DNA from 2 places in the Streptomyces sp. S6 genome. Region 2 is predicted to be linked to the other one. Evidence: riboswitches for the same ligand, from Rfam matches in the RefSeq annotation. Region 2 holds a riboswitch; the other holds the start of a gene.

Region 1 (11,607 bases), on a different contig from region 2:
TCGACTCGGAAGACCGCGTCGGTACGGGCGATCGTCAGGCGGACCTGACGGCCCGTCGTGCCGGGGACCCGTCCGTGGGTGACGGCGTTGGTGACCAACTCGCCGACCACCAGCGTGAATTCTTCGGCGAAGTCGTCGTCCACGGGGATGCCGCAGGCGAGGAGGAACTTGCGGCAGTCGGTTCGGGCTCGGGTGGGGGCGAGTTTGGTGGTCGGGTAGTGGTAGGCGGCGAACGTTTCACGGTGACCGCGCAGACTCTCCAGGTGCCCGAGGAGACAGAGGACCGACCGGGCCAGACGCCGCGCGTGCGCCAACTCGTGGGGAAACGCCCCGTCCTCCACCGCGTCCAACCGCTGCCGCGCCTCCCCGACACCGGCCCACGCGGTCACCACGTCGGTATCCCCCTCGGGACGCCCGAGCGCCACTCGCCCGATCTCCGGGATCAGCACCATCAGATGCCCCCGGTACATCAGGATCAAGGTTTCCAGCTCATCGGCGGTCGGCAGCCCGACACCGTCCATGAGTACCCGCGCCGTGGTCGTACGCATGGTCTCCGCATCGACCGGAAGGGAATCGAACCCGCTCACAGCCGCTCTCCCCTCGACCGCGCGTTGGCCACCGACATGTTCGCGCTCAACGCCTCCACCGCCGACACCGACCGCAGCAGCTCCGGACGCGCGTCCCACTCGACACCGCCCCCGACCGGACGCACCTGCACGCACGGGCCCACGAGCCCCATCACCTCACCCACCTTGTCCCTGCCGGTGTCCCGCACCACGTCCCCGACGCGCACGGCCATCGCCGCACCCTCTTCCGCACCCTCCGGGGCGGACCTCTGCGCACCCATCAGGCCACCCCTTCCGCGAGGACGGAACCGGGCCTCGGTACACCCAGCAGCCAGGCGGCAATACAGCGGATATGGTCCTGCATGTCGGCACTCCTAACCAGGCGTCGGCCATGCCCCCGGACGTTCGCCCGTCGCGGGGGTTCGACGCGTGTCCTAGGACAGAAAGTAGCGTGTCCTAGGGCAGTGGCACCAGTGAAGCTCGACAACTCCCCTGAATGGGTTACTCATGTCCTAGTACAGTAATCCGTGCCCTAGGACACCACCCCGGGAGACGCCATGCCGGACGCCAACCACCCCTACATGCAAGTCGCCGAACGCATCCGCCGCCGCATCCTCGACGGAGCCCTGAAAGAAGGCGAGAAACTCCCGCCCGTAAGGGAACTCGCCAAGAGCGAGGGCGTGTCCATCGCCACCCTCGGCCGCTCCCTCGATCAGCTCCAGGTCGAGGGCTACATCACCACATCGCGACGCGGAACCTTCGTCGCCAACGCCCCCGAAGTCGCCCCCTCCGGCTATGACCGCATCACCCGCGTCCTGCGCACCGGCTCCGTGCTCGCCGAGGGCGAGACGATGATCGTGACGACCGCGGAACTGATCAAACCACCCCAGTACGTCGCCGAGATCTTCGACCTGGACGACGGCGACCAGGTCGTACGCCGTCAGTGGCACACCGGCAAGGGCTCGCAGCGCACCGGCCTCTTCGTCACCTGGCACCCGGCTCACTTCGCCGCCGCCGTCCCCGAACTGCTCTCCACATCACGGACCTCCTCCCCCGGACTGCTCCTGAAGATCCAGCAGGCCACTGGCAGGCAGGTGACCGCAGGACGCGACGACATCCACGGCCGCGACGCCGACGCACGCGAAGCGGGCTTCCTCGGACTGCGCACCGGTTCCCCCATCCTGGCCGGCGTCCACCGGCTCTGGGACGACCAGGGAGTGATCGAGTACGGCGAATGGTGCCTGCCGTACCGGCTGGCCATCGGCTACGAGTACAGCGTCGAGGCGGCTCCCGACGTTTCGTGAGGGCGAGAACAACGTACGGCCCTGCATCGTCGGCGATGGAGGGCCGTCGCGCTTCCCGCAGATCCCCGGCACGCTCATGTGGGACGCCGGACAGGAACATGACGCTGCCGCCCCGACCATGGTCGCCGTCGACAGCGCTGACGCACGACACGAGGATGGAGTACACGGAACGCGGGACGCGGTAGCTCGCGTACTGGGATGGGTTCCAGCAAAACTCGACCGCATCGAGACCGGCCGGGTCGGCATTTCCGAGACCCGGCCCACCACTGTCGCCGCCTGAGACCATCGAGCGCATGGGCAAGCACTCCCGACCCGGACCCCCGAACCGGCCGTCTCGCGCGGTCCCGCACATCGACGCCGACGATCCACTGGCGGCGTACCACAAACGGCGCCGCCCGCCGCTGGACATCTGACGTCGGCACCGCCCGCTCCACGGCGGCGGCGGTCACCTCCGGCCCGATGAGCCGAGGGCGCTGGAGGAGTGGAACGGGTTCTCGTACGGACCTGCGGGCACCGCCGTGAACCTCGCGGAGGCTCAGCAGTGGGTGAACGGACGGACATCCGGCGATGAGCCGACAGCGTGACGGCACATTGCGGCAGTCCAGTGCCCCGCGAACCGCCCGCACCCCACCCCGCCCATCACCCCCGGCGGCCGAACTCCCTGATCCGGTACCGCAGTCCGGACGTGGACGTCAGCCACTCGCCGTCCCGCGTGACCTGCCACGACTCGTCCAGGTCGGGCGCGTACGTGTCGCCTGGGAGTTCCGTGTCGATCTCCGTGACGGACAGGGTGGTGGCGTACTCCAGGGCGGACAGGTAGATCTCGCCGCCGCCGATGACCCACACCTCGTCCCCGGCGACCTGGAGCGCCTCCGGTACCGAACCCACGCGGTCGGCGCCGTCGGACGTCCAGGAGGGGTCGCGGGTGATGACGATGTTGCGGCGGCCCGGGAGGGGGCGGAAGCGGGGAGGGACGGAGTCCCAGGTGCGGCGGCCCATCACCACCGGGTGGCCCAGGGTGGTCGCCTTGAAGTGGGCCATGTCCTCGGGGATGCGCCAGGGGATCGTGCCGGCGGCGCCGATGACGCCGTTCAGGGTCTGTGCCCAGATGAGGCCGACGGTCATCAGACGGCCACCGGGGCCTTGATGGCGGGGTGGTGCTGGTAGTCGACCACCTCGACGTCGTCGTACGTGTAGTCGAAGAGGGACGCCGCCTCGTGCAGCTTCAAGCGAGGGAAGTCCAGCGGTGTGCGGGAGAGCTGTTGCGTCACCTGGTCGACGTGGTTGTCGTAGATGTGGCAGTCCCCGCCGGTCCAGATGAAGTCGCCTGGTTCGAGGCCGGTCTGCGCGGCGACCATGTGCGTCAGCAGCGCGTAGCTGGCGATGTTGAAGGGGACGCCGAGGAACAGGTCGGCGCTGCGCTGGTACAGCTGGCAGGAGAGCTTGCCGTCGGCGACGTAGAACTGGAAGAACGCGTGGCAGGGGGCGAGCGCCATCTCGGGGAGCTGGGCGACGTTCCACGCGGAGACGATCATCCGGCGGGAGTCGGGGTCGCGGCGCAGGGTCTCCAGGACCTCGCTCAGCTGGTCGATGTGCTGCCCGTCCGGCGTCGGCCAGGAGCGCCACTGGACGCCGTACACGGGACCCAGTTCGCCGTCGGCGTCCGCCCACTCGTCCCAGATCGTGACGCCGTTGTCCTGGAGCCACTTCACGTTCGAGTCGCCGCGCAGGAACCACAGCAGCTCGTAGACGATCGACTTGAGGTGCACCTTCTTCGTGGTGACCAGCGGGAACCCCTGGGAGAGGTCGTAGCGCAGTTGGTGCCCGAAGACACTCCGGGTACCGGTGCCCGTCCGGTCGGCCTTGGCCGTCCCGGAGTCGAGCACGCGTCGCAACAGGTCTTCGTACTGGGTGTCCGCCACGTCGGCCGAGTCTACTGGGACGCCTGTGAAGCGGTCGCCTCCTGCGGCGCCTCCCCGAACCGCGCCAGCGCCAGCGCCCCCACCACCGCCACCGCGAACCCCAGCACGGCGAGCCACGCGAGCCCCTCCCGCGTCCGGTCCCCGAGCCAGATCACCCCCACGGCGGCCGGTCCGACGGTCTCCCCGATCACCATCCCGGCCGTCGCGGCGGTCACCGACCCCCGCTGGATCGCGGAGGTGAGCAGCAGAAAGGCCGCACCCCCACCCACCAGCACCGGGTACGACGCCGGGTTGCCCAGCAGCGGCACCGGCCGCAGCGAGTCGATCAGCCGCACCCCCACCTCCACCACCCCGAACCCGAACCCGGCGCCGAGCCCCAGCGTGAGCGCCCGCCCCCGCTCCGGCAGCCGCCCACCGCAGAACCCGAGCAGCAGAATGCAGACGGCGGCACCGAGCACCGTCCACCTCAACGCGTCCGACCCGTGCCGCGTGCCCTCCTCGCCGGAGGCCAGCCCCAGCATCGCGAGCCCCGCGCACACCACCGCGACGGCCGTCCACTCCGTCCGGCTCAGCCGCACCCGCAGCATCCGCGCCGCCACCACCGCCGTCACCGCGAGGCTCGCCGCGAGCGCCGCGCCGACCGCGTAGATCGGCACCGACCTGAGCGCGAGCACCTGGAACACGAACCCCAGCCCGTCGAGGCCGAGCCCCGCGACGTACCGCCACTGCCGGACGGCCCGCAGCAGCAGCGCGGCCTCCCCGCCGCCCGGCCCGCCGGCCGCCGCTTCCCTCGTGGCCACCGCCTGCCACACCGTCGCCGTACCGAAACAGACCGCCGCCGCCAGCGCACACACCATGCCGAACATCACAAACGGACTGTAGGGGAGGGGGCGGTGCCGGGGGCTGCCGTACACGGACTCTCACCGATCTCTAGGCTGGTGACCGAACGCATGACCTAAAAAGCGACACGGGGAGACATGGACATGGCGGACACACCCAGAAGGCTTCGCTCGGGCACGGTCGTCCTCGGCGGCGTCGGCATCCTCGCGGTGGCCCTCACCGCCTGCTCCTCCGACGCGGACAAACGCTGCGTCGACCGCAACAGCTACAACGCGGCGAAGGGCTACAAGATCGTCTCCGACCGGAACTGCAAGTCGTCCAAGAGCACCACGGTGTCGTCCTGGTACCACGGCGGCACGAAGAACGGCTCGTGGGTGAAGGACGGCTCCTTCAGCAACTCCCGTTCGGGGTCGGGGAGTTCGAGCACGAGCGGCGGCAGCGGCGTCGACCGGGGCGGGTTCGGCGGCAGCGACGGCGGCCACGGCAGCTCCGGCGGCTGAGCCGCGCCGTGATACGCCACACCATCGAACCCCGCCCCCACTGGCAGCGGACCGTGGAGGAGCAGGGGCTGATCTACCCCCTCTCCCGGCACGCGGACGGCGAACTGCGCCCCTACTGGGACGAGAGCGCCTACTACTCCTTCACCCTCGACGAGGTCGAGACCCTGGAGGAGACCGTCGAGGACCTGCACCGCATGTGCCTCGCGGCGGCCGACCACATCGTCCGCGCGCACCGCTTCACCGACCTCGGCATCACCGACCCCCGGACCGTGGCCGCCGTCACCGAGTCCTGGCACCGCCGCGCCGAACTCCCTTCCCTCTACGGCCGGTTCGACCTGCGCTACGACGGCACCGGCCCGGCGAAGCTGCTGGAGTACAACGCCGACACCCCCACCTCGCTGGTCGAGGCGGCGTCCCCCCAGTGGTTCTGGATGGAGGACCGCTTCCCCGGCGCCGACCAGTGGAACTCCCTCCACGAACGCCTCGTCGCCGCCTGGAAGAGACAGGGCGCTCTGCTGCCGCCCGGCAGCCCCCTGTACTTCGCGCACTCCACCGCCGACGAACTCGGCGAGGACCTGATGACCGTCGCCTACCTCAAGGAGACGGCGGAACAGGCGGGGATCGACACGGACTGGATCCCCGTCGAGGACATCGGCTTCGACCGCCTCTCCGGCAGGTTCGTCGACAACAAACTCAGGTTCATCCGCAGCTGCTTCAAGCTCTACCCCTGGGAGTGGCTCACCACCGACCGCTTCGGCGAGCACGTCCTCGACACCCTCGACAACGGCGGCGGCACCGGCACCACCCTGTGGATCGAGCCCGCCTGGAAGATGCTCCTCAGCAACAAGGCGCTGCTGGCGATCCTCTGGGAGCTGTATCCCGGCCACCCCAACCTCCTCCCCGCCTTCCTCGACGGCCCCCGCGAACTGGCCGACGCCGGGTACGTCTCCAAGCCGCTCCTGGGCCGCGAGGGCGCCGGGGTCGTCGTCCACCCGGCCGGCGCCGCCGTCGTCGTCCGCGACGAACCCTGCTGCTATCAGCAACTGGCCCCCCTGCCCGCCTTCGACGGGAACCACGTCGTGCTGGGGGCGTGGACCGTCGAGGGGGAGGCGGCGGGGCTCGGGATGCGGGAGTCGGCGGGGCTGGTGACGGACGAGTACGCGAGGTTCGTGCCGCACGTCATCCGGTGAGTTTGAGACTTTTCGGCGATCGACCAGGAACGTTCGCCGAAAAGTCTCACAGGGTAGGTCAGTGAAACCATAGAAGCCATGACGACCGCGAAATTCGTGCTCGAAGTGACCGTCGACCCCGAACGCCCAGCCGAAGAACTCGGCCGGGCCCTGCGCTACTGGGGCGGAAACCTCCACCACTACGACCTGAAACCCGGCGACGGGTCCGCCATCTATGACTCTGTTCACCGCGAAGTGGGCCACTGGCGGATCGAGGCCACCGGGTAGGCTGGCCGAGGGCCGTGACTGGCGCGCTGGGATGGGACGGACCATCGGGGAGCGGCCCGGAATCACCAGTGCCGTGCGCCTGGGCCGAACCTGAACACCGAACGCCGTAGCCCTACGTCCGGAGGTCTCATGTCCGAGCCCCTCTCCACCCAGTCCACCGCGTTCCGCGCGGCCCTCGACGTCATCCGCGCGGTGGAGCCGCGCGTGGCCGACGCGATCGGCCAGGAGGTCCACGACCAGCGCGAGATGCTCAAGCTGATCGCGTCCGAGAACTACGCCTCCCCGGCGACCCTCCTGGCCATGGGGAACTGGTTCAGCGACAAGTACGCCGAGGGCACGGTCGGCCGCCGCTTCTACGCCGGGTGCCGCAACGTCGACACCGTCGAGTCGCTCGCCGCCGAGCACGCCCGCGAGCTGTTCGGCGCCCGGCACGCGTACGTCCAGCCGCACTCCGGGATCGACGCGAACCTCGTCGCCTTCTGGGCCGTCCTCGCGGACCGCGTCGAGGCGCCGTTCCTGGAGAAGACCGGCGTCCGCCAGATCAACGACCTCTCCGAGGCGGACTGGGCCGAGCTGCGGCAGGCCTTCGGCAACCAGCGGATGCTCGGCATGTCCCTGGACGCGGGCGGCCACCTCACCCACGGCTTCCGCCCCAACATCTCCGGCAAGATGTTCCACCAGCGCTCCTACGGCACCGACCCGGCGACCGGCCTCATCGACTACGACGCCCTGCGCGCCCAGGCCCGCGAGTTCAAGCCGCTCATCCTCGTCGCCGGGTACTCCGCGTACCCGCGCCTCGTGAACTTCCGCCTCATGCGGGAGATCGCGGACGAGGTCGGCGCGACCCTCATGGTCGACATGGCGCACTTCGCGGGCCTCGTCGCGGGCAAGGTTCTCACCGGCGACTTCGACCCCGTCCCGCACGCCCAGATCGTCACGACCACGACCCACAAGTCCCTGCGCGGCCCGCGCGGCGGCATGGTCCTGTGCGACGACTCCCTCAAGGACCAGGTCGACCGGGGTTGCCCGATGGTCCTCGGCGGCCCGCTGCCCCACGTCATGGCCGCCAAGGCCGTCGCCCTGGCCGAGGCCCGCCGGCCCTCCTTCCAGGACTACGCCCAGCGCATCGTCGACAACTCCCGCGCGCTGGCCGAGGGCCTGATGCGGAGGGGTGCCACCCTGGTGACCGGCGGCACGGACAACCACCTCAACCTCATCGACGTCGCCACGTCCTACGGTCTCACCGGCCGCCAGGCGGAGTCGGCCCTCCTCGACTCCGGCATCGTCACCAACCGCAACGCCATCCCCGCCGACCCCAACGGCGCCTGGTACACGTCCGGCATCCGCATCGGTACCCCGGCACTGACGACGCGTGGTCTGGGCGTGGGCGAGATGGACGAGGTGGCGGGCCTGATCGACCGAGTCCTGACGGCGACGGAGGCGGGGACGACGAAGTCGGGGGCGCCTTCGAAGGCGGCCCACGTCCTGGACGAGAAGGTGTCCCAGGAAATCGCCCAGCGAGCGACGGATCTGGTCCAGGGCTTCCCCCTGTACCCGGAGATCGACCTCGGCTGAGCCGGCCACAAGACCACCCGACGCTGGGTGAGTGCCCACTGGGTCGGGTGGTTTTGGTGGGTGGGCGGCTGCGGGTTCGTTGTGGTTGTTCGCGCAGTTCCCCGCGCCCCTAAGGAGGCGGCTGCGCCGCCATGGCCGCGTACTCGTGTTCAGGCTTCCTCGGCGCCGGGTATGCGCCCACTGGCTCGGGTGGTTTTGGTGGGTGGGCGGCTGCGGGCTTGTTGTGGTTGTTCGCGCAGTTCCCCGCGCCCCTAAGGAGGCGGCTGCGCCGCCATCGTCGCGCGCCCGCACCCTCAAACACCGGGCCCTCCTCCAACACCGCGCACTCGCACCCCCGAACGCCGGGCCCTCTTCCAGCACCGCGCGCCCGCATCCCCGAACGCCGGGCCTTCTTCCAGCACCGCGCGCCCAATCTCCACGAACGCCGGTTGAGTGCCCACCAACTCAGCCACCCTCTCCGGCCACCGGCCGCGAAGGAGCCGAAGGGGCGCGTCGGTGTCGAGGGCGCGGGCGCGCGGAGGCCCGAAGGGCTGAGCACGGTCGTGTCCTCGACACCGACTTGGGCGCCCCGTAGGCGAGAGAGCCAATGTCACAGCCCCGCGCGCCAGCCCGACAACCAACGCCCACAAAAAACCAAACCCCTCAACGCCGGCCCCCCAACCCCACCCGTTCCCAACCGCCCCCCAAGACCTGAGACAATGACCCCATGGCCTCTGCTCGCCCCCGCGTACTCTCCGGCATCCAGCCCACCGCCGGCTCGTTCCACCTGGGCAACTACCTGGGTGCCGTCCGTCAGTGGGTGGCGCTCCAGGAGTCGCACGACGCGTTCTACATGGTCGTAGACCTGCACGCGATCACGATCCCGCAGGACCCGGCGGAGTTGCGGTCGAACACTCGGCTCGCGGTGGCGCAGCTGCTCGCGGCGGGGCTGGACCCGGAACGCTGCACGCTGTTCGTGCAGAGCCACGTCCCGGAGCACGCGCAGCTCGCGTGGGTGATGAACTGCCTGACGGGGTTCGGCGAGGCGTCGAGGATGACGCAGTTCAAGGACAAGTCGGCGCGGCAGGGCGCGGAGAGCGCGAGTGTCGGACTGTTCACGTACCCGATCCTCCAGGTCGCGGACATCCTGCTGTACCAGGCGAACGAGGTGCCGGTCGGTGAGGACCAGCGGCAGCACATCGAGCTGACGCGTGACCTCGCGGAGCGGTTCAACGGCCGGTTCGGGGAGACGTTCACGATTCCGAAGCCGTACATCCTGAAGGAGACGGCGAAGATCTACGACCTTCAGGACCCGGCGGTCAAGATGAGCAAGTCGGCGTCCACGCCGAAGGGTCTCATCAACCTCCTCGACGAGCCGAAGGCGACCGCGAAGAAGGTCAAGAGCGCCGTCACCGACACGGAGACGGTCGTCCGCTTCGACACCGTGAACAAGCCCGGCGTCAGCAACCTGCTCACCATCCACTCGACGCTGACCGGCAAGAGCATCGCCGAGCTGGAGGCGGAGTACGAGGGCAAGATGTACGGCGCTCTCAAGACGGACCTCGCGGACATCGTCGTAGATTTCGTGACCCCCTTCAGGGAGCGCACGCAGCAGTACCTGGACGACCCGGAGACGCTGGACGCGATCCTCGCGAAGGGCGCGGAGAAGGCGCGTTCCGTGGCCGCCGAGACCCTCGCCGCCACCTACGACCGGGTGGGTTTCCTCCCCGCGAAGCACTGACCCGCGAAGCGCTGAGCGCCCGCGCGCACAGGACCGTCACCGGCGTCCGCCGGTCAAGAGCGCTGCACATCACTCCGGCCACGCCTGCCCGTACGCGGGCCGTGGCCGTACAGTCGATAGCCGGACGGCACGGACACCGGCAGCACAACCAGACGACAGGAGACGACGTGGGGACCGTAACGATCGGCGTGTCGATCGCGGTCCCGGAGCCTCACGGCAGCCTGCTCCAGGAGCTGCGCGCGAGCTTCGGCGACGCCGCCGCGCACGGCATCCCCACGCACGTCACTCTGGTGCCGCCGACGGAGGTCGACGGTGACGCGCTCCCGGCGGTCCAGGCGTACCTGACGGACGTCGCCCGCGCGGGCCGCCCGTTCCCGATGCGCCTGTCCGGGACCGGCACGTTCCGCCCGCTCTCCCCGGTGGTCTACGTCCGGGTCGTCGAGGGTGTCGAGGAGTGCGCCCGCCTCCAGCACCAGGTCCGTGACGCGTCCGGGCCGGTCGCCCGCGAACTCCAGTTCCCGTACCACCCGCACGTGACGGTCGCCCACGGCATCGACGACCCCGCGATGGACCGCGCGTTCGAGGAGCTGTCCGGCTACGAGGCCGAGTGGTCCTGCACGGGCTTCTCCCTCTACGCGCAGGGCCCCGACGGTGTCTGGCGGACCCTGCGGGAGTACCCGTTCGGCACCGCGACGGTCCCGCCGCAGGCGTCGGCGCCGGTGGACTCGGTCCCCAGCCTGTAGACCTACACCGGCAGCCTCCGGAACACCCCCCGCGGCACATGCCGCAGCGCCGACATCACCACCCGCAGCACCCCCGGCACCCACACCGTCTCCGCCCGCCGCCGCAGGCCCACCTCGATGGCCGTCGCGACCGCCTCGGGCGTGGTGGCGAGGGGCGCCTCCGGGAGGCCCGCCGTCATCTTCGTCCGCACGAACCCGGGGCGGACGACCATGACGTGCACGCCGGTGCCGTGGAGGGCGTCGCCGAGGCCCTGGGCGAACGCGTCGAGGCCGGCCTTGCTGGAGCCGTAGATGAAGTTCGCGCGCCGGGCGCGTTCCCCGGCGACGGAGGAGAGCACGACGAGCGACCCGTGGCCCTGCGTCTGGAGCGCGCGGGCGGCGACGAGGCCGGAGGAGACGGCCCCGGTGTAGTTCGTCTGCGCCACGCGCGCGGCGGCGAGGGGCTCGCGCTCGTCCTGCGCCTGGTCCCCGAGGACGCCGAACGCGAGGAGGACGACGTCGATGTCCCCCTCCGCGAAGACCTTCCCGAGCGCCGTCTCGTGGGACTCGGCGTCGAGCGCGTCGAAGGCGACCGTACGGACGTCCGCGCCGAGCTTTCGCAGTCCGGTGGCGGCGTTCTCCAGCGCGGGGGAGGGGCGGCCGGCGAGCCATACCGTGCGGGTGCGGCGGGCGATGAGGCGGCGGGCGGTGGCGAGGGCGATCTCGGAGGTGCCGCCGAGGATCAGGAGGGACTGGGGGAGGCCGAAGGCGTCTTTCACCGTGACTCCGTTTCAGATTTCACCGTGACTTGTTTTTAACTGAGTCTCATTTTTAGAGGGACAGTCGGCGCGCGAGGTCGGACACGAACACCCCGCGCGGGTCGAGCTGGGCGCGCAGTTCGCGGAAATCGTCCACGCGCGCGTACATCGCCGCCAGCAGCTCCGGCCGCAGCCGGGAGTCCTTGGCGAGGTACACGCGCCCGCCCGCGCCGGCGACCTCGT
Region 2 (11,607 bases):
TCCCAGCGCCTCGCGCGGCGTGCCCGCTGGATCGACCTGATCGTCACCGAGGCGAGCGCGGCCGCGGCCCGGGGAGAGGCCGTCGACCGGGACTACCGCCTCCCGGCAACCGCGTTCATCGGCAGCGTGAACGGACTGCTGCACGACTGGAGCGCGGGGTGGGTGGAGGCGGCGCTGGACGAGGTGGTGGACGAGCTGGTGCGGCAGTTGCTGGGGATTCTGCGGCCGGTGGGGGAGTGGCCGGTGCGGGAACCGCCGGTGGGCCGCTGACTCACCCGAGTCTCCCCACCGCCTCCACCACCCTCGCCACCCCGTCCTCCGCCCGCACCCGTTCCCCCAACTCCCGTGCCCGCTCGGCGAATCCGCGTTCCCGGGTGGCCCGCCTCAGCGCCCGCGCCAGCCGTTCGGCAGACAGCCCGCCCAGCGTCAGCGACTCCGGGGCCACCCCCAGCGACACCAGCCGCCCCGCCCAGAAACCCTCGTCGAACTGGATCGGCACCGGCACCGACGGCACACCCGCGCGGATGCCGGCCGCGGTCGTCCCGGCGCCGCAGTGGTGGACGACCGCCGCCATGCGGGGGAAGAGGAGGGAGTGCGGTACGTCGTCGACGGTGAGGAGGCCGTCGCCCTCCACCGCGAGATCCGCCCAGCCCCGCTGGACGACGCCGCGCAGCCCCGCCAGGCGCAGCGCCCGGGCGATCTCGGCGCTCAGGCCCGCCGGGTCGGGGACCGTCGCGCTGCCCAGGCCGATGAAGACGGGAGGGGGCCCGGCGTCGAGGAACTCCTTGAGACGCGCGGGGAGTTCGGCCGAGGTGTCGTAGGGCCACCAGTAGCCGGTGACGTCGAGGCCGGGGCGCCAGTCGGTGGGGCGGGGGACGACGAGGGGGCTGAAGCCGTGCAGCATCGGGCGGCGGGGCCGGCGCAGGCGGCGCGGAGGACGGGGGACGCCGAGGCGGGCGCGGACTGCCGGGAGGGCGGGGGCGAAGACGTGGTCGACGGAGCGGTCGACCACGTGGCCGAGGAGCAGGTTGAGGTGCGGTCCCAGGGAGCCCGCGGCGAGCATCGGAGGCGCGAAGTGGCGGGTGGCGGCCAGGGGTTGGAGGGGGAGATCCAGCGCCGGGAGGCCCAGGGCGTCCGCGACGGCGTGGCCCAGCGGGGACACGGACGCCGACAGCAGCAGCGCATCGCTCTCGCGGGCCGCCTCGACGACGTCGTCCGCCATCTCGGCGACCAGGGAACGCGCCAGACCCACCACGCGAGCCAGTTTGCCGAGGCCGCTGGTGCTGCGGTGCAGGGCCCGACCGCGGGCGGACTCCAGCTCGGCGCGGGGGTCCACGGGGAGGGCGTGGAAGGCCACCCCGGACCCCGCGACGAGGGGCTCGAAGCGGGCGTGGGTCACCAGGGTGACCTCGTGCCCGGCGCCCGCCAGGGCGTGCCCGACTCCGGTGAAGGGGGCCACGTCACCCCGGGAACCCGCTGTCATGATCGCGACTCGCACGATCGACAGTATGGCGGCGGGAGCCCCGAGAACGACCTACCGGAAAGCGCCAGTTCACCCGGTGAGCCGGGTCACTTCACCCCTTGCTGCCGGGCGGCGGCCTCCACCGTCTGCTCCAGCAGCGTCGCGATGGTCATCGGACCGACCCCGCCCGGCACCGGCGTGATCAGCGAGGCCCGCTCCCGCACCGCCTCGAAGTCGACGTCCCCGACGTTCCCCGCGTTGTACCCGGCGTCGATCACCACAGCCCCGGGCTTGACCGCGTCCCCGCCGATCAGCCGGGGTCGCCCGACGGCGGCGACGACGATGTCCGCCTCCCGCACGACCCGGGACAGCTCCCTCGTCCGCGAGTGGCAGTACGTGACCGTCGCGTCCCGGGCCAGCAGCATCATCCCGACCGGCTTGCCCAGGATCGCGCTCCGGCCGACGACCACCGCCCGCTTCCCCGCCGGGTCCACCCCGTACTCGTCCAGCAGCCGCACGATCCCTCCCGGCGTGCACGACACGAACCCCGGCAGGCCGAAACTCATCGCCGCGAACGACGCGAAGGTGACGCCGTCGACGTCCTTCTCCGGGGCGATCGCCTCGAACGCCGCCCGCTCGTCGACGTGTTCGCCCATCGGGTGCTGGAGGAGGATGCCGTGCACCCCGGGGTCCGCCGACAACTCCGTGAGCCTCGCGACGAGTTCGGCGGTCGTCGTCCGCGCGGGGAGTGCGACGTGACGGGACTCGATGCCCGCCTTGCGGCACCGGTTGCGCTTCATCCGGACGTACGTCACCGACGCCGGGTCCTCGCCGACGAGGACGGTCGCCAGGCAGGGCGGGGTGGGGAGTTGGGCCGCGCGCTTCGCCGCGTTCTCGACGATGCGGGCGGCCGGGGCGGTGCCGTCCATCAGCTGGGCCATCGGTGCACGCTCCTTGAGCGGTCGACTTCAGTGGTCGTCGCCCAGGCGCGCGGCAGGAGTTCAGCCGGGCCGCTCCCCGGTGGTGACCCACCTCAGCGCCAGTCACGGCCCGGGGACAGGGTAAACCAGGTGACCCGGGTGACGCGGGGAGTGAAGGATCACCGGCGATGGATGTTCTTGTCTGCGGCGGATGTGGCGCCGAACTCACGGTGCCGGTGGAGGAAGTGGCGCTGCCGGTGCATGCGGGGCAACAGGTGGCAGGCGGTGCTGGTCCACCTTCTGGTCGCGGCCGACGGTTGGATGCCTCGGTGTGGCTGTATCTGGCGTTCATGCCTCCCGACCGGGACGTGCTGCCGGTGCCGGCGTCCGGGGGGTTGCCCGAGGGGGTGTGGCGGGACCATCCGACGCCGGACCGTCCGTACCGCGTGCCGCTGCGGCCGGACCAGCGGGTGTTCCGGCGCCGCCTCGCCCGTCACCCGGCCGTGCGGCGGCCCTGGCTGCGGGCGGTCCACGACCAGGGGTGGCGTGGGGGCTGGGGTTTTTGAGGGTCAGCCCTGCGGCTCTTCGTCCCACGCCTGGATCATCGTCTGCCGCACGATCTTGCCGTCCCGCAGGGACACGGCGGACTCGGCGAGGACGCGGGTGCCGTCGGCGTAGCGGCAGGACTCCGTGTAGGCGAGTTCGTCGCCCTGGACGACGCAGTGTTCCAGTTTGTGGGTCATGTCCCTGCTGTAGACGTCGTCGAGCATCCGGGCGATCTCGGCGCGGCCGTGCAGGACGAGGGGGTGGCTGGGCTGGGTGTTGCGGTCGATGACGTGGATCTCGGCGTCGTCGGCGTACAGGGACAGCAGGCCGGCGGAGTCGGAGGACTCCTCGATTCCCCTGCGGAGGGTCTCGGTGTCGAAGGTGGTCGCGGTGCCCATGGTGATGACCTCCTGGGGAGGGCCGCGGGCCGAGACGGGGACGGGCCGTAGGGCCCCCACTCCTACGAGCGTCCTCCGCCGTCCCGGTCCCGGCAAGCGCTCAGCCTGTCGAGTGAGCGCCGCTCACCACCCGTTACCGGCCGGGTGCCCGGCGCGTTCCTGAGGGCATGATCTCCACTCGACGCATGCTTGCCGCCGCCGCTCTCGCCGCCGGGGTCGCCGGTCTCGCCGCCCCGATGGCGAGCGCCGCGGACGCCGTCCCGGCCGACGGCAAGGTCAACCCGATCGCCCTGCTCGACGACCTCGCCGTCAGCGACATCCCCGCCGAGCACCAGGACAAGATGCCCCGCGTGTCCAGCCAGGTCAGCGAGGTGAAGAAGCTCGGCGGCATCCCCAACGAGCTCGGCCAGCTGCACCAGCTCACCGACCTCGCCGCCCCCGTCACGGGGCTGCTGCCGGCCATCGAGGGCTGAACGCGCCTGGACAATGGCACAAGGGCCGCCCGGCCGGGCGGCCCTTCCTCATGCCGTGACCTCTAGCGCAGGAACCGGAACCCCGGCCGTGGATGCATCAGGAAATCGTGGTGGGAGATGTTCCACGCGTACGCCCCCGCCATCGAGAACGCCACCCGATCCCCGGCCCGCAGGCCGGGCGCCGGGACACCCCGGGCCAGTTGATCCTTGGGCGTGCACAACTGCCCGGCCAGCGTGACGAGTTCGCTCTCGGTGCGGGCGCGCGGCCACGGGTGTTCCCACTTGTCGACCGGCAGGACCACGCACGGCTGGTCGTGGCCCTTGGTCGCAGGGGTCCGCATGTGGTGTGTGCCGCCGCGCACGACCGCGAAGTCCTCGCCGTGGCTGCGCTTCACGTCCAGCACCTCGGTGACGTACCACCCGCAGTAGGCGGTGAGTGCCCGCCCAGGCTCGATGCGCAGCGTCAACTCCGGATGCGCGTCGGTGAGGTGAGCCAGCCCCTGCCCGTACGCCGCCCAGTCGAACCGCCGCTCGGGATCGCCGTAGTCGACGGCCATTCCGCCCCCCACGTTGACCTCGGCCAGCGGCACCCCGAGCCCGGTGGCCCACTCGACGACGGCCCGCGCGACGGCGACCTGTGCCGGAGCGTCGAGTCCGCTCGCCAAGTGGGCGTGGATGCCGAGGAGTTCGAGGTTCCCGTACGTCCCTGAGGCGAGCACGCGGGCGACGGACGCCGCCTGCTCGGGGTCCATCCCGAACGGCGTGGGCCGCCCGCCCATCGCGAGCTGACTGCCCGACAGGGACCCTTCGGGGACGGCGAGGTTGACCCGGGGCAGCACGGAAACCCGCCGCCCGCCCGCGAGTTCGGCGAGCATCCGCAGCTCCCCCTCGCTCTCCACGTGGAACCGCTCGACTCCGGCCGCCAGCGCCCCGGCCACCTCGTCCGGCGTCTTCCCCGGCCCTCCGAACGCCAGCGCCCGACCGGGCACCGCCCCCGCCACGTGGGCGAGTTCCCCCCCGGACGACACCTCGTACCCGTCGACGTACGGCCCCAGCGCCCGCAGGATCTCCGCCTCCGGGTTCGCCTTGGCGGCGTAGTACACCTCGACGCGAGGCGGCAACGCGGCCCGCACGGCGGCGGCATGGTCGCGCAGTGCCGCCAAGTCGTACACGTACGACGGAAGTTCGGTGGCGGGCAGGGTCAGGGCGTACTCGTGCACCCGGTTCATCGGACCACGCTCCCCGAGAGGTGCAGCGCCTTTGCGAGCGGCGAGGCGAGGCGTACGTACCCCGCCTCCCGGTCGGCCTTGCGTGCCCAGCGGGTCAGGAGGTTGGCCTTCGCGGGCAGCGGCACCCCGGCGAGGAGGGCGGCGAGCCTCGGCGGGCATCCCTCGCGCTCGGCGTACCGGGTGAGCGCCGACCGGACGCCCGCCCACAACTCGCCCTCCAGGGACGGGTGGAGGTCCGCCAGAGCCGCGAGCAGTTCGGCGACGTGGTTGACGAACAGGCAGTACACGACCCGGTCCCAGCCGCGCAGCGCGTCGTACGTCATGGGGTCCGCGACGTCCGGCGGGAGGGCGGCGAGCGCGTCGGAGTGGTGCTCGGGGAGCAGCTTGGTGCCCTCCAGGTCACGGAAGAGGACCTGGGCCGGCATGCCGGTGGGGCCGACGCAGACCAGGACGTTCTGGAGGTGCGGTTCCAGGACGAGTCCGTGGTCGAAGTAGGCGGCGAGGACGGGCGGGAGGAGCAGGTCCAGGTAGGCCGACCACCAGGCGAGCGCCGTCTCGGGGGAGCCGTCCGGCAGGAGCCGGGCGATCTGGGCGTCACCGGTCGGGAACTCGTCGGCGACGGCCGCCGCGAGGAGGGCCGTGGTGCCGGGGGCCAGCCGCCGGGGGAGTCCCTCGCGGACGATCACGCCGAACCCCTCCAGGAGATCCCGGTCCGGGGTGCCGCCCTGGCCGGGCAACGCCAGTGAACGGTAGGCGGGTTCACGCAGCACACCGGTTCCCGGGAAGCGTTCCGCGAGGTCGCGGAGCGCCGGATCGAGGAGGCGGGTCAGGGCCACGGCCCCCGTCAGCTCGTAAGTGCTGTTCTTGCGCAGACAGTTCGTGATCCGCACGTTCAGGCTGAACTTGAGGAACGTCTCGCCGTCGTACAGGGTCCGCACGGACGCCGTCGCCGCGAACTCCCGGCCCCCGGTCCCGAGGTCCAGGACGTCACCGTGCTCCAACGCGGCCAGCAGCAGGGGGTGTTCGCGCAGATGCTCGTACTGCCAGGGGTGTACCGGCAGCAGCCGGTACCCCTCGGGCGCCTCGCGCAGTCCGTCCAGCGCGTCGGGCGCCCACGCCTCGGCGCTCTCCTCGGCGAGCAGCTCCGGCCGGACGGCGAGGTACCGCAGCGGGAACGTCGCCCTCGCCTCCGGCGCGAACGCGGCCCAGTCGCGCGGGTCCCCGGTGCGGGCCTTGGGGGTGGGGTGGAAGCGGTGGCCGAACAGCAGCGACTGCTCGGACGCCAGGTAGGGATCGTCAACTGCCTTGCCGTGCACGCCTGTCAGTGCCGACGCGATCGCCTCGTGGCTGGAGGCGACCTGCGCGAGGAACTCGTCGTTGCGCACCCCCGTCCGCAGCGACAACTCCGCGCGGGTGAGCTCGGCGAGCCGGCGCCAGTCGATCTCCGCCCAGCCGTCGCCCTGTTGCTCGTGGACGGGACCGGTGAAGCGGTGGGCGCCGAGGAGGGAGGTGCGGCGCACGGCGACGCGCAGGAGGGCGCCCCGGCGGGGGAGGCGCAGCAGGAGGTGGCCGTCGGTGACGACACTCTGGTGCTCGGGCCCGGAGACCTCGCGCAGCAGACAGTTGAGAAGGGTGTGGGAGACGGCCTCTTCGGCGGACGGCAGAGAGGTGGTCGGTAGAGAGGTGGTCGGCAGTCCGGTCGTGAGGGAGTGCATCAACGGCTCCAGGGAGTGCGTGGTGCGAGGATGAGGACCGCGAGGGCGGTGAGAGCTGCGGCGGCGCCGCCGGTCAGTACGGGTGCCGCGGGGCCGTAGCGGGCGCTGCCCGCCGCGGCGGCGACACCGGCGGCGACCGCGCCGGCCTTGGAGAAGAACTCCAGCGACCCGAACATCCCGCCGGGCGCCCGCCCCCGAGCGCAGTCGGCGGCGAGGACGGAGAGACAGACGAGCCCGAGCGTCAGCCCGGCGCCCAGCACGAGCCGCACCAGGACCAGCGTGGCCAGCGACCCCGCCACCCCGTGCCCGGCGAGCCCCAGCGCGATGAGGACGAACCCCAGGCCGAGCCCGGCGAACGGCCGGTCCCGGAACGCGGAGTGCACCGGCAACGCCGTCACCAGGTAACAGAGGTGGGGCAGTGCGAACAGCACCCCGGACAGCGCCGCCGACGTCCCGGGCGCCCGCTCGTCGACCAGGGAGATCAGATACGGGAAGGAGATGACAGTGGAGAACACGAACGCGCACTCCAGCGCGTACAGCATCGGCAGGGACACGAGCGGCGTGTGCTCGACGGCCGACTCCGCCCGCTCGACGGCCTGTTCGCGCGGCGCCGGTTCCGGCAGCAGCGCCAGCAGCACGGCCGCCGTCAGCGGCAGGACGGCGAGGAGCGCGTACTGCCGGTGCGGTGACAGCCAGCCCGACAGCGAGCCGACCACGATCGGCGCCGCCACCAGCGCGGCCCGCGCACTGCCCTGCATCAGCGTGAGCGCCCGCGACAGCGCGGCCCCTTCGAGCGCCGCGCCCAGATAGCCGTTGGACGCGGCGAACGTCCCGCCCAGGATGCCCTGGAGGACCAGCGCCAGCGTGAACGTCAGCAGCGAGTCCGCCCACCCCGCGAGCAGGAACGCCAGCGCCAGCCCCAACTGGGCCCGCAGCAGCAGCCGTTTGCGGCCGAACCGGTCCGCGAGCCGCCCCCACAGCGGGGCGCCGAGCGCGCCGAACACCGTCGGCACCACGTACAGCACCCCCGCCCACCGCGCCTGGTGGTCCCCCAACTCCGGGAGGATCTCGGTGAGATACGGCGGCAGCCCCAGCGCGGCGAACGACGCGACGAAGTAGCACCCCGCCACCGCGTACACCTGCGGGCGCCCGAACTCGGGTGCCCGTACGTCCTGGGCGCTCATGAGCCGTCCCGCAGCAGGTAGTTGGGCCCGTCGGTGTAGTGCTTGTTGACGTCGGCCGCCCCGGACCGCTCCTTGCTGAGCAGCGTCCCGGCGGACACCATCGCCTTGACCGGCAGCCGGGGCGCTTCGAGCACCCGCTTGCGCAGCACGGCCCCCGCGTCCCCGCCGAGCCGCTCCACGGCCTCGGTGAGCCGGTTCCGGATCAGGTCCAGGATCGCGGGATCGGACAGCCCGAACGCGTAGGCGCCGGCGCAGAGATGGAGTGTGATCGTCGTGAAGACGTCGGCGACCGGACCGTCCTCGGTGGTGAAGGTCCGGGCGTCGTCGAAGGCGGGCCTGTGCCCCAGCCGTTCGGTGTTGACGCGCGGCCCGTCGTCGTCCTTGAACAGCAGCCGCATACGCCCCGGTTCGAGCACGACCGACACGTTCTGCTGGTGCGACTCCAGGGCGACGCCGTACCCGAAGAGGGTGGTGTGCCAGTCGAACAGGAGGGTGAACAGGGCGTCGAAGAAGGCGAGTCGGTCGCCCCCGTGGTACCGGTCCGCGAGATGGTCGACCACCAGGCGTCCGCCCGGAGCCTGAGCGAGCAGCGCCGCCAGCGGCACGGCCGTCTCGCTCGGCTGACGACGGCACAGCACCGCCAGCAACTCGTGCCCCGCGTGCATGTACGTCGTCTCGTCGGCGTGCAGCACGCTCTCCCGGAACCGGGGTTCCCGCTCCAGCACCCACTCCACGAGCCGCTGCCCCGCAGCCCCGTCCACCAGCGTCCCCGGCTTGATCGAGCGCTTGTTGCGCAGACCCAACGTCGAGGTGGCGAGGGGGAGTTTGAGGTGGAGGGTGGGGTCGGCGGCGACGGCGACCGTGCGCATGGAGAGGGTGGGGACGACGTCCAGATACGGGACGTCGGAGAGGGCGACGCCCGCAGGCAAGGCGTCGATGGTCAACGGGTGGACGGGGAACGGGACATGAGTCTCCGTCAACTCGGGCAAGCCCAGCGCTTCGAGCGTCGGCCACAGCGCGGGGAGCGTCCCGCTGAACGTGACCGTCTCCCGGGGTACCGCGACCCACCTCAAGGTGAAGGTGGGATGGAACTCGGGCGCGTACAGCCGGAGTTGCTCGCAGGAGAGCCCGGCACGCCCCCTCGCCGTCGGGTACACCGGGTGGTCGAGGCGGGCGGCGAGGGTGTCGAGGGCGAGGGTGGACCATTCGGCCGGGTCGGCGCCGTGCTGTGCGGCGAGGGCGTCCAGCACGGCCGTCCGCGTCTCGTCGTGCAGCCGTACCGTCTCCTCCGTCTGCCGGTATTCCTCCGCGAACGCGTCGAATCCGGGCCGGTCATCGGGGGCGGCGAGGTCGCGCAGGGCGGCCAGGATGCTGGTGTGCGAGGTGAGTTCGGTGCCGTCGGTGCGCTTCAGGAGGGGGAGGCGGGCGGCGTGGTCGGCCTGGAAGCCGTCGGGCTCGACCGGCATCAGCAGGTCGGCCCGGCGGATCCACAGGCCGTCGGGGTACTCCTCCAGGGAGCCGAGGGAGCGCAGGCTCACGACGTCCTCGCGCAGCAGCGCGCTCAGCACCCGGAGCGTCAACTCCGCGTTCACGGCTGGATCTCCCAGCGCCGGTCGGCCAGGAACTTCGCCGAGACACGGTCCACGGTCTCCTGGTCGGTCCCCGTGGCGCGGAGAACTCCCAGGTAGTCGCGGTTCGTCCGGTACAGCGGGTGCGTCTCGCCGGCCTGCCGCAGCGGACGGTACGTCACCCGGACGCCGTCCAGGTCGAGTTCGGCCGCCTCAGGGGCCGAGACGAGCGTGCCCGCGCGGTCGGCGCAGGGGTACTCCACCAGGGCGGCGCCGTCGTGCCGGGCGCCGAGGTCGGCCGGGAGCGGGACGCCCAGGTGCGTCCGCAGGACGTGCTCGAAGAGCGGGATGTCCAGCAGACGGGCCAGCAGCAGGTCGCACTGGTCGCCGATCGCCCGGTAGTTGACCTCGATGAGCCGGGCCCGCCCCTCGTGCACGACGAACTCGGTGTGGCAGATCCCGAACCCGACCCCGAGGGCGTCGAGTTGGGCGAGGACCTGCTCGGTCACCGGCTCGGGGTGCGCCGGTACGAACGTCATCCGCTCCTCGATGAACCCCGGCGGGTCCGACAGCTCGGTGTGGAACCCGCCGAGCACGTGCCGGACCTGTCCGTCCCCGAGTGTCTCCAGCGTGTACAGCTCGCCGGGGAGGTACTCCTCGACGACCAGCACGCTCCCCGGCCGCCGGGCGAAGATCTCCCGGGACCGGGCCGCCAACTCCTCGGGCCCGGCCACCAGGACGACGTCCTCGCTGGCGACGCCTTCACGCGGCTTGAGGACACACGGGTACGGCGCCTCCAGCGCCTCCAGTGCCCCCGGCGCGACGGGCGCGCTGATCTCGGCGGACCAGACCCCGTCCCCGAGTGAACGCCGCATCTCCGCCTTGTCCTTGCAGCGCAGCGCGGCCCGCCAGTCCTTCCCCGGAAGCCCGAAGTAGGAGGCGGCGAGGGCGGCTTGGACCTGGAGGTGGTCGCTGTTGGTGAAGATGCCGTCCGGCCGGTGGTGACCGGAGATCCGGGAGACCACGGCCCGGAAGTCCCGTACGTCACACGCCAGGACGTCCGTGCCGGGGTAGGACTCGGGCTGGTCGGTGAGGACGGTCACGTCCAGCCCGAGCCGGGCGGCTGCGGGGAGGAATCCCTCGCTGACGGAATCGGTGGGGTTGAGAGCGAGCAGGTAGAGACGCATGGGTGGGGGTGCTCCCGCTGTGGATGGGGGGTGAGCGGTGTGTCCGGTCGCGTTACCGCGCGGCGGGCAGCGTGACTCCCGTGGCCTTGGCGACGTCCTTGAGCATCTGCTCGGCGGCCTGCACCCCGATGCCGGACATCCACGTCTCGTCCGGGACGTTGAACACCTTGCCCGCCTTCACGGCCGGCAGGGACTTCCACACCGGGTTCGAAGTGACCTGCTTCTGCTGGGTCTTGTCCGGGGTGTCGGCGGTCGTCACGAAGATCAGGTCGGCGTCGGCCTGGTCGATCTGCTCGGGGCTGACGTCCTTCATCGTCACCGTGGGGTCGTTGGAGACCTGGGAGGTCGGCCGGGCGAAGCCGATGTCCTTCAGGACGACGCCGCTGTAGGAGTTGGTCTGATACAGGCGCGTCGGACCGGCGATGAACCGGACGACGGACACGACGGGCATCTTCCCGCCGTCCTTCTTCTTGATCTCCGCGCCGAGCGCGGCGGCCTGCGTCTCGAACTTCTTCAGCGCGGCGGCGGCCTCGGACTCCAGGCCCAGCGCCTCGGCGTGCACCGCGAGGTTCTGCTTCCAGACGCCACCGGTGGTCGCGGTGAACACGGTCGGCGCGATGGCGCTGAGCTTGTCGTAGATCTTCTCGTGCCGGACCTTGGAGGACAGGATCAGGTCGGGCTTGAGGGCGGCGATCTTCTCCAGGTTCGGCTCCAGGGAGGGGCCGACGTCCTGGGTGCCGCTCAGCTCGCCCTTGAGGTAGGACGGGAACCCGCCCTCGGTCTTGAAGTGCGGGGGGACCGCGCCGACGGGGTCGATCCCGAGGAGCGTCACGTCGTCCAGCTCGCCCGTGTCGAGGACGACGACCCGCTTCGGCTTCGAGGGGATCTTCACGTCGCCCATGGCCGTCTTGACGGTTCGGGGGAA

The links. Region 2 has a riboswitch for ZMP and ZTP ahead of ACVNF4_RS11890 (bifunctional 5,10-methylenetetrahydrofolate dehydrogenase/5,10-methenyltetrahydrofolate cyclohydrolase). Riboswitches for the same ligand answer to the same signal wherever they lie in the genome.
Region 1: another riboswitch for ZMP and ZTP. It lies ahead of ACVNF4_RS10405 (glycine hydroxymethyltransferase); the one in region 2 lies ahead of ACVNF4_RS11890 (bifunctional 5,10-methylenetetrahydrofolate dehydrogenase/5,10-methenyltetrahydrofolate cyclohydrolase).

Annotation. Positions count from the first base shown of each region.
Region 1 covers NZ_JBTYMC010000053.1:19,529-31,135, reverse strand. Annotated here, with positions in the region: gene ACVNF4_RS10455 (DUF6415 family natural product biosynthesis protein) at 1-548, opposite strand, end outside; gene ACVNF4_RS10450 (hypothetical protein) at 584-847, opposite strand; gene ACVNF4_RS10445 (GntR family transcriptional regulator) at 1,124-1,870, shown strand; partial or broken gene ACVNF4_RS10440 (DUF6087 family protein) at 2,320-2,454, shown strand; gene ACVNF4_RS10435 (dihydrofolate reductase) at 2,510-2,995, opposite strand; gene ACVNF4_RS10430 (thymidylate synthase) at 2,995-3,792, opposite strand; gene ACVNF4_RS10425 (DMT family protein) at 3,804-4,649, opposite strand; gene ACVNF4_RS10420 (hypothetical protein) at 4,776-5,132, shown strand; gene ACVNF4_RS10415 (glutathionylspermidine synthase family protein) at 5,141-6,322, shown strand; gene ACVNF4_RS10410 (hypothetical protein) at 6,401-6,589, shown strand; ZMP/ZTP riboswitch at 6,594-6,681, shown strand; gene ACVNF4_RS10405 (glycine hydroxymethyltransferase) at 6,719-8,164, shown strand; gene trpS (tryptophan--tRNA ligase) at 8,871-9,884, shown strand; gene ACVNF4_RS10395 (2'-5' RNA ligase family protein) at 10,052-10,627, shown strand; gene ACVNF4_RS10390 (decaprenylphospho-beta-D-erythro-pentofuranosid-2-ulose 2-reductase) at 10,630-11,385, opposite strand; gene ACVNF4_RS10385 (FAD-binding protein) at 11,438-11,607, opposite strand, start outside.
Region 2 covers NZ_JBTYMC010000064.1:6,228-17,834, forward strand. Annotated here, with positions in the region: gene ACVNF4_RS11880 (TetR/AcrR family transcriptional regulator) at 1-270, shown strand, start outside; gene ACVNF4_RS11885 (glycosyltransferase) at 272-1,483, opposite strand; gene ACVNF4_RS11890 (bifunctional 5,10-methylenetetrahydrofolate dehydrogenase/5,10-methenyltetrahydrofolate cyclohydrolase) at 1,570-2,403, opposite strand; ZMP/ZTP riboswitch at 2,436-2,519, opposite strand; gene ACVNF4_RS11895 (hypothetical protein) at 2,571-2,948, shown strand; gene ACVNF4_RS11900 (nuclear transport factor 2 family protein) at 2,952-3,326, opposite strand; gene ACVNF4_RS11905 (hypothetical protein) at 3,494-3,799, shown strand; gene ACVNF4_RS11910 (type III PLP-dependent enzyme) at 3,862-5,028, opposite strand; gene ACVNF4_RS11915 (IucA/IucC family protein) at 5,025-6,743, opposite strand; gene ACVNF4_RS11920 (MFS transporter) at 6,743-7,927, opposite strand; gene ACVNF4_RS11925 (IucA/IucC family protein) at 7,924-9,519, opposite strand; gene ACVNF4_RS11930 (ATP-grasp domain-containing protein) at 9,516-10,682, opposite strand; gene ACVNF4_RS11935 (ABC transporter substrate-binding protein) at 10,735-11,607, opposite strand, start outside.